Regions from separate parts of the Buttiauxella sp. BIGb0471 genome, predicted to be linked through region 2. Evidence: riboswitches for the same ligand, from Rfam matches in the RefSeq annotation. Region 2 holds a riboswitch; each other region holds the start of a gene.
The links. Region 2 has a riboswitch for thiamine pyrophosphate ahead of thiM (hydroxyethylthiazole kinase). Riboswitches for the same ligand answer to the same signal wherever they lie in the genome.
Positions count from the first base shown of each region.

Region 1: it holds a riboswitch for thiamine pyrophosphate, as region 2 does, so the genes downstream of both, thiB (thiamine ABC transporter substrate binding subunit) here and thiM (hydroxyethylthiazole kinase) in region 2, are expected to answer to the same signal.
Region 3: it holds a riboswitch for thiamine pyrophosphate, as region 2 does, so the genes downstream of both, thiC (phosphomethylpyrimidine synthase ThiC) here and thiM (hydroxyethylthiazole kinase) in region 2, are expected to answer to the same signal.

Region 1 covers NZ_JANUEU010000003.1:368,223-371,335, forward strand. Annotated here, with positions in the region: gene sgrR (HTH-type transcriptional regulator SgrR) at 1-957, shown strand, start outside; TPP riboswitch at 994-1,093, shown strand; gene thiB (thiamine ABC transporter substrate binding subunit) at 1,130-2,113, shown strand; gene thiP (thiamine/thiamine pyrophosphate ABC transporter permease ThiP) at 2,089-3,113, shown strand, end outside.
Region 2 covers NZ_JANUEU010000001.1:449,980-453,092, reverse strand. Annotated here, with positions in the region: gene M2371_RS02085 (GntR family transcriptional regulator) at 1-137, opposite strand, end outside; gene thiD (bifunctional hydroxymethylpyrimidine kinase/phosphomethylpyrimidine kinase) at 208-1,017, opposite strand; gene thiM (hydroxyethylthiazole kinase) at 1,014-1,802, opposite strand; TPP riboswitch at 1,839-1,935, opposite strand; gene M2371_RS02070 (GNAT family N-acetyltransferase) at 2,006-2,557, opposite strand; gene M2371_RS02065 (EAL domain-containing protein) at 2,967-3,113, shown strand, end outside.
Region 3 covers NZ_JANUEU010000011.1:22,286-25,398, forward strand. Annotated here, with positions in the region: gene thiE (thiamine phosphate synthase) at 1-26, opposite strand, end outside; gene thiC (phosphomethylpyrimidine synthase ThiC) at 26-1,927, opposite strand; TPP riboswitch at 2,016-2,134, opposite strand; gene M2371_RS21155 (Rsd/AlgQ family anti-sigma factor) at 2,186-2,689, opposite strand; gene nudC (NAD(+) diphosphatase) at 2,784-3,113, shown strand, end outside.

The sequences.
Region 1 (3,113 bases), on a different contig from region 2:
CCGGATAACTGGCTGCCGTGGTTGCTTGGCAGTGTTAATGCGATGATTCTGCCGCGTGAGTGGCAAACGCTGGACAACTTTTCCCGTCAGCCAGTCGGCTCCGGCCCCTATTCGGTCGTGCGTAACAACACCAACCAACTGAAGATCCAGGCCTATGATGATTACTTTGGCTATCGCGCATTAATAGACGAAGTGAATTTCTGGGTGCTGCCAGAAATTGGCGAAGACGTCAGTTGTGCAGTGCAATTATCGGGAATGCCTGACAGCGAGAAAGCGGTTGAAAGTCGCCTGGAAGAAGGCTGTTACTACATTTTATTTGATAGACGCTCGCAATCCGGCAGCAATGAACAAGTGCGTCGCTGGTTGAGCCATGTGCTGGCACCTATTCACCTGCTTTATAGCGCGGGCGAACAAAACCAGCAGTATTGGTTCCCGGCATACGGCTTATTGCCACGCTGGCACCACACCCGACCGCAACCGGTAGTCGAAAAACCCGCAGGGCTTGAGTCCGTTACACTGACGTTCTATCGCGACCACGTTGAGCACCGGGTTATCAGTAAAGTGATGGAACAATTGCTGGCACGCGTAGGCGTAAAACTGGTGGTGCAAGAAGTCAGTTATGAAGAGTGGCATCAGGGTGATGCCGAAAGCGATATCTGGCTTAACAGCGCCAACTTCACCCTGCCGCTAGAATTTTCACTCTTTTCGCATCTCTATGAGGTGCCGCTCATTCAAAAATGTATTGCGATTGACTGGGAATCCGATACCCGTAAATGGCACAACGGTGAGCTTTCACTGCCCGAGTGGTGCCAGAAGCGCGTTGAGAATAATGACATTTTGCCGTTAATTCACCACTGGCTGCGCATTGAGGGGCAACGCAGCATGCGTGGCGTGAGGATGAACACGCTCGGCTGGTTTGACTTTAAATCGGCCTGGTTTGCACCACCGGAACCTTAATACTTTCGATTCATTCACAGAATCATTACAATGCTCGCGTTCTCAACGGGGTGCTAAGACGAAAGTCTGGCTGAGATAATACCCGTCGAACCTGATCCGGATAATGCCGGCGAAGGGATTTGAGGCTCCATTCTCAAAGTCCTTTGCCACCCCTAATTCCAAGAGGTGCAAAGTGTTCAAAAAATTCCTACCGTTACTGGCACTCATCGCTGCCCCAGTTTTTGCCAAACCCCTACTGACTGTTTACACCTACGACTCCTTTGCCGCCGATTGGGGTCCAGGTCCTGCGGTGAAAAAAGCCTTTGAAGCTGACTGCAATTGCGAGCTGAAATTCGTCGCACTTGAAGATGGCGTCTCTTTGCTAAATCGCCTGCGCATGGAAGGAAAGAACACCAAGGCTGATGTGGTTCTGGGCCTGGATAACAATTTGCTGGAAGCGGCGGCGCAAACCAAATTGTTTGCCATCAGCAATGTCGACAGCAGCAAACTGAAAATCCCTGGCGGCTGGAACAACGACACTTTCGTGCCTTTCGACTACGGCTATTTCGCTTTCGTCTACGATAAAAACAAACTGAAAAACCCGCCGAAAAGCCTGAAAGAACTGGTCGAAAGCGATCAGAAATGGAAGGTGATTTACCAGGATCCGCGCACCAGCACGCCGGGTTTAGGCCTGCTGTTATGGATGCAAAAAGTTTACGGCGACAAAACACCTGAAGCCTGGGCGAAACTGGCGAAGAAAACCGTCACCGTCACCAAAGGCTGGTCTGAAGCTTACGGCCTGTTCCTGAAAGGCGAAGGCGATTTGGTGATGAGTTACACCACCTCTCCGGCGTATCACATTATCGAAGAGAAAAAAGATAACTACGCAGCGGCGAATTTCAGCGAAGGGCACTATTTGCAGGTAGAAGTCGCTGGTCGTTTAGCTTCCAGCAAGCAGCCTGAACTGGCTGAGAAATTCATGAAATTTATTACTTCGCCAGGCTTCCAGAACACCATCCCAACTGGCAACTGGATGTACCCGGTAACGGACGTGAAATTGCCAGAAGGTTTTAACGGTCTGGTGAAACCGCAGACCACGCTGGAATTTAGCCCGCAAGACGTCTCTTCCCATCGCGCAAGTTGGATTAGTGAATGGCAACGCGCCGTCAGCCGCTGATCCCCGGCTGGCTGATTCCAGGGCTATGCGCCGCTACTCTCGTGGTAGCCGTAGCCCTCGCAGCTTTTCTGGCGCTGTGGTTTAACGCGCCGCAAACCGATATCCGTGCTCTGGTGCAGGATAGCTATTTGTGGCACGTGCTGCGTTTCTCGTTCTGGCAAGCATTCCTCTCCGCTGCCCTTTCGGTATTTCCGGCGATTTTCCTCGCCCGCGCACTTTACCGCCGCCATTTTCCGGGGCGGCTCGCGCTGTTACGTCTGTGTGCCATGACGCTCGTGTTGCCGGTGTTAGTCGCCGTGTTTGGTATTCTGACGGTGTATGGCCGCGAAGGTTGGCTGGCCTCATTGTGCGCCTGGCTGGGCATTGAATGGGTTTTCTCGCCGTATGGCCTTAAGGGCATTTTATTAGCTCACGTCTTTTTTAACCTGCCGATGGCGACGCGTTTGCTGCTTCAGGCGCTGGAAAATATCCCCAGCGAACAGCGCCAGGTCGCCGCGCAGTTGGGAATGCAGGGCTGGAACTTCTTCCGCTTTGTTGAATGGCCGTGGCTACGCCGCCAGATTCTTCCTGCCGCCGCACTCATTTTCATGCTTTGTTTCGCCAGTTTTGCCACGGTGCTTTCACTGGGCGGCGGGCCGCAGGCAACGACCATTGAACTGGCTATCTTCCAGGCGCTGAGTTACGACTACGATCCCGCCCGTGCGGCGTTGCTCGCATTAGTACAAATGATTTGCTGCCTGGGTCTGGTGCTGATGAGCCAACGCCTCAGCAAAGCGATTCCGGTGGGTATCAGCCAGATGCAAGGCTGGCGCGACCCGCAAGATAACTTGCGCCGCAAACTGTGTGACGGGCTGCTTATCGTACTCGCACTATTATTGTTATTACCGCCGCTGATAGCGGTCATCATTGATGGTATCAATAGCGGCCTGGGTTCTGTGCTGTCACAACCGATTTTATGGCAGGCATTATTCACCTCATTACGAATCGCCATGGGTGCAGG
Region 2 (3,113 bases):
ATATTCCCTTGCGGCAACACACCGCTGCGTACCGCCGATTTCACCGTTTCGGCGAATTTCAAATACAGCGGCGTGTTGTCGGCCTGCGAAAACCGCTGGACGAGTTGTTCAATGAGCTGAAGGTGAACCTGTTCCATTTCGCGCAAATGTCCGGAAGATAAGGTGAAACCAGTATAACTCAATGGTCTTATACAGGTATTACCTCGATTACCACCATTGATGAAAATGATGCACCGGTCCAATTCCGTGGCCCACTTCCAGCGAATCCGCCTGCTCTAACGCCTGAGATAGCCACGCTTTCGCCGCCGAAATAGTCTTCGGCCAGTCAAGATAGCGCGGATAAAGTGCGGCAAGGGCCGCAGAAAGCGTACATCCCGTGCCGTGAGTGTGGCGAGTCTGGACACGCGGAGCGGTAAAACGTTGCGCGCCGTCGCGGGTAAATAACCAGTCCGGGCTTTCGGCGTCATCAAGATGGCCGCCTTTCATCAACACCGCTTCGCACCCCATTCCCAGCAGCGCATCGCCCTGTTCCTTCATTTCTCGCTCACTGCGTGCATGTGGTGCGTCCAGCAATGCGGCGGCTTCAGGCAGATTCGGGGTGATCAACGCCACTTGCGGCAACAGCCGACGACGCAGGCTCTCTACCGCAGAGGGCGCAAGCAATGGGTCGCCACTTTTCGCCAGCATGACCGTATCGAGCACCACGTTGCGTGCATTGTAAAAAGCCAACCGCTCCGCCACCGCTTCAACGATATCGGTCTCAGCCAGCATGCCAATTTTAATGGTGTCGATGCGCACATCGCTGAGCACAGAATCAAGCTGGGCGGCGACAAATGCCGGTTCAATGCGATAAACAGACTGCACGCCGCGGGTATTTTGCGCCACCAGCGCGGTGATCACGCTGGCGCCATACGCGCCCAGTGCCGAGAATGTTTTCAGGTCAGCCTGAATGCCCGCCCCCCCGCTCGGGTCGGTGCCAGCAATCGTCAATGCGTTAATACGGTTTTGCCCTTTCATGCCAGAGCCTCCGCATTAAGTCCGTAAAGTGCGTCAAGAAACGCCGGGACAAAACTGCCAGGACCGCGACTCACGGCAATCGCCTGTTCCCCGGCGAATTTCATAAACTGGCAGGCGGCAGCCACGTTATCCAGCCGCGTCCCTGGCAGTGAGCAGCAAGCGGCAACCACGGCGGAAAGCGCGCAACCGGTGCCGACCACGCGCGTCATCAACACGCCGCCGCCCGCCACGCTCCAGGCGTGTTCGCCATCGGTGATGTAATCCTCCTCGCCGGTGACGGCCACCACCGCGCCAGTAAGCTGCGCCAGTTTAAGGGCTGCGGGTAATGCAGAAAGTGCGTCGTCAGCGCTATCTACGCCACGGCCTGCGGAATGCTCCCCCGCTAAGGCTAAGATTTCTGAAGCATTACCCCGGATTGCGGCAGGTTTTAGCGCGAGAACTTCGCGGGCAAATCGGGTACGAAACGCCAGAGCGCCGACGGCAACCGGATCGAGTACCCATGGCGTGGAGGATTGATTCGCGGCGTGAATGGCGTCCAGCATTGCGCGACTGCTATCGGCGGTGAGTGTTCCGATATTAATCAGCAATGCACTGGCAATGGGGGCAAATTGCGCGGCCTCTTCAGGCTCAATGACCATAGCGGGAGCCGCGCCAATGGCGAGCAGCACGTTGGCGGTAAAACCCTGCACCACATCATTGGTCATGCAATGGACTAAAGGGGGAGTGCTGCGTAAGTTATGTAAAACCGAGGCGGCGCAGTGGCCGGGTAACAGGTCAGGTTGCATCTTGTAAGCTCCTGCCTGGCGTGAAGAAGAGATGACCAGGCAGGCATCTGACTTCCCTACGCTGGCATTATCCAGATCAGGTGGTACGGGTATTTCTCAGCCTTCACAAAGAAGGGCACCCCGAGTCATTGATAAATCATATTTTTGCGTTCAGAAGAATAATGCGCGCAACAGTGACTGTAAACCGCCTGTGCTGCCAGATGTTAAGCCAACGACGTTAACTTTTTGAATTGCCGCCATTCATCGCGGGTTATTTCCCAAAGCTCCGAATCCATTTCTCCACTCACATATTGCGATTTTTCGGTGCGGATAAGCCGCATACCGTGACGGATGGAAAGGTTTTTGGAACGGTCATTGGCGACGGCCTTTGGCGCGCGTAACACGTCTTTCTCGAGTGTTTCAAACCAGAAATCATTCACTACACCGCAGGCCTCACTCATCAGGCCCTGTCCTTGCCATTCCGGGACTAACCAGAAACCACGGTTGTTATCTGGAGTATCCATCAGACAAATTAGCCCAATTAATTCCTGCGGATTTTCTTTACGCCGAATGGACCAGAACCAGCCCTTTCCTTCTTTTACCGCAGGCAGCGCAACATTATCGACATAATGTTTTGCCGCGCCAGGTGGATAAGGCCACGGAACAGTAGAAACCAGGTAACGCACAATCTCCCAGCGCGGAAATACGTTTTGAATTTGCTCGGCATCTTCCGAACGAAGTGGCCGGAGGATCAATCTCGGTGTGATTATTTCCATACTGTTGCCCTTTCTTCACGCTGTATTGTTTAGAGTAATTTATACATAGAATTAATAGCGGGCATCAACAAGTAATTAACATTTTTAGCAGAGAGTATATTCATGCGTAACAGTGATAGCTTTGTGAATATAACAAGAGAATGTCATCATGGAATTACATTATTATAATGACAATCACATATTCACAAGAATTAAAAACATCTAACCAAGAAAAACAACATTCATAGCAAAGAAACAACAAGTTATTTTCACGCAGGCGTATATTCCAATTAACTAACACAAAGTTCCATATGAAATTAATAACCACAAAACTGTTAAGTGTTCGTTTAATAAAAACATGATATTCTAAAATATCTTATATTGGGCAGCGCGCGTTTATTAATCACATTTAGGATTTTACGCTAAAAATATGGTTTTCTCAGCAAGCATTCAACAGCACATTAAAATATGTGTCACATTTTTCTTTTTATATTCGCTTGCTGCGAAGTTATGCCATAGTGTTGAAATAGTTGGGATACCGCTACGGTTTTATGATCTGACCTTACCCATCATTACA
Region 3 (3,113 bases), on a different contig from region 2:
ACAGCGGGAAATGCAGGTTTGTTCATCACACTTCCTCCTGGCGCAGATAAATTTCGCCACCTTTTGCCCGGAAGGTTTGTGACATATCTTCCAGTCCGACTTCTATGGCTTGTTTAGCAGCGAAATCGCGAACCTCCTGGGAGATTTTCATTGAGCAGAATTTTGGCCCGCACATGGAACAGAAGTGCGCGACTTTGCCGGACTCCTGTGGCAGCGTTTCGTCGTGATACGCGCGGGCAGTGAACGGGTCGAGTGCGAGGTTAAACTGATCTTCCCAGCGGAATTCAAAGCGGGCTTTCGACATGGCGTTATCGCGGATCTGCGCACCAGGGTGGCCTTTTGCGAGGTCTGCGGCATGGGCCGCAATTTTATAGGTAATCAGCCCCTGCTTAACATCTTCTTTGTTCGGCAGGCCGAGATGCTCTTTCGGCGTGACGTAACACAACATCGCGCAGCCAAACCAGCCGATCATGGCCGCACCAATTCCTGACGTGAAATGGTCGTAACCAGGCGCAATATCGGTAGTCAGCGGGCCGAGTGTGTAGAACGGCGCTTCGTGGCAATGCTCCAGTTCTTCGGTCATGTTGCGGCGAATCATCTGCATTGGCACATGCCCCGGTCCTTCAATCATCACCTGTACGTCGTACTCCCAGGCAATTTTGGTTAACTCGCCAAGCGTATGCAGCTCAGAGAATTGTGCTTCGTCGTTGGCATCCTGGATGGAGCCGGGGCGCAGGCCGTCGCCTAAAGAGAGCGAAACGTCGTAAGCCGCGCATATTTCGCATATTTCGCGGAAGTGCTCATACAGGAAGTTTTCCTGATGATGCGACAGGCACCATTTCGCCATAATCGAGCCACCGCGCGAAACAATTCCGGTGAGGCGTTTGGCGGTCATCGGCACATAACGCAGCAGTACTCCGGCGTGTATCGTGAAATAGTCCACGCCTTGCTCGGCCTGTTCCAGCAGCGTATCGCGGAACATTTCCCAGGTCAGGTCTTCGGCGATGCCATTAACTTTCTCCAGCGCCTGGTAAATTGGCACGGTGCCGATGGGGACCGGGCTGTTACGCAAAATCCATTCACGGGTTTCGTGGATATAGCGGCCCGTAGACAGATCCATTACGGTATCTGCCCCCCAGCGCGTGGACCAGACCAGTTTTTCCACTTCTTCTTCAATGGAGGAGGTGACCGCCGAGTTGCCAATATTGGCGTTCACTTTCACCAGAAAGTTACGTCCAATAATCATCGGCTCGGATTCGGGGTGGTTGATATTGGCGGGGATAATTGCCCGTCCAGCCGCCACTTCGTCACGCACAAATTCCGGCGTGATATTTTCTGGCAGACGAGCGCCAAAACCCTGGCCTGGATGCTGGTGGCGTAAAACTTCATCGCGAATACGCTCGCGGCCCATATTTTCACGAATGGCGATGAACTCCATTTCCGGCGTCACTCTTCCCTGGCGAGCATAGTGCAGTTGCGTGACGGTTTTCCCGGCTTTAGCCCGCTTCGGTGTGAGCTGTGTTTCGAAACGCAATTCATCCAGACCGTCATCGGCCAGGCGCTCTTTGGTGTAGGCAGAGCTGCGGTCGGTCAGGATTTCGCAATCATCACGTTCGGCAATCCAGTTTTCACGTAGTGGCGAAAGACCGCGCAGGACATCAATGTTGATAGCCGGGTCGCCATATGCGCCAGAAGTGTCATAAACCGGAATGGCATCGTTAGGGGTGAACTGCGGGTTTTCTTTGCTACCGCCAGTGGCGGTCGGGCTAAGCTGGATTTCACGCATCGGCACGCGGATATCATCACGCGAGCCGGTGAGGTAAATGCGCTGAGAGTTAGGGAAAGCAGTGCCTTCGAGGGTATTGATAAAGTGTTGGGCAGCAGCACGCTGTTCGCGACGGTTTGGTTTTTTTTCAGTAGTAGACATAGCTCATTCCAGTAATTATCAGGAAGTGGCTTGTCAGAACAACGGAGGAGTAATGAATGTGGGGCGCCCGCGCACGGGTGAACCCAAAAGCAGAATTACTCTTGTTCCCTTCGCAGGTATTAACCTGATCAGGTTCCGCGGATCCCGAATTAACGGTCTCAGCCGGTGCTTAACTAAGTTAAACACTCGGCACTCCGACAAGAAGAAACCCGTATTGCTACGGGTCGATATGTAAATTACGCGTTAACAGAGCAGAACTCAAGCCGGACGTGCAAGGCTGCCGGTCTCATTAGCACTGTCATTTAGATCGTGGTCGTACGCCAACTGAATCAGTTTATCTTCCAGCGAAAAGCGGGATTCTAACGCTTCACCAATGCCGGAAAGTGCTTTCTGGAACTCAATATAATTATCATGATCGATTGCGCTTTCGAGATGCGAATCGTAGAAATCCATGATTTGCTGGGTGTTGGCTTCAAGTTGTGGGTAAAGATGAGTGGCGGCTAAAAGTGGGCTGCTACCTTCCATTTCACTGATAATGCGTTCATAAATATTAAAATGGCCGGAAGAAAGATAGTCCACGAGGTTATGGCAAAAATTATCCAGAGCCTTTTCATCGAGCGCAGTATGGGATTCCTTGTTAGGCTTGATCCCAACCATATTGTAATAAGCTACCAACAGATGTTTGCGGGCATGAAGCCATTGGTCGATTAACTCATTACTACCACCAACGCGCTCAGTCAGGTTTTCTAACTGGTTAAGCATGATTGACTCCGTGAGTAGAGATGTGACGCAAACGTACCCAAAAGTGTTACGACTATTTGTTTATACCAGCGAACTCGGGGATGTGCACCAGGTTATGGAACGCGTAATTCAAAAGTTAGATCAGGGCTGGTTTATCGTCAGTCATGAACAAAAACTGTGGCTGCCCAAAGGTGAGCTACCTCACGGAGCGGCAGAGGAATTTCAATTAGATGGCGCAGTGGGAATACCCATCGGCGAATGGGAAAACGAGCCTGTCTGGCTGGTGCGACAAAATCGCCGGGCGGATATGGGTTCTGTGCGTCAGGTAATTGACCAGGATGTGGGTTTGTTCCAGCTGGCTGGGCGTGGCGTGCAGTTGGCGGAGTTCTATCGCTCGCACAAATTCTGCGGCTACTGTGGCCATGAAATGCACGTCAGCAAAACC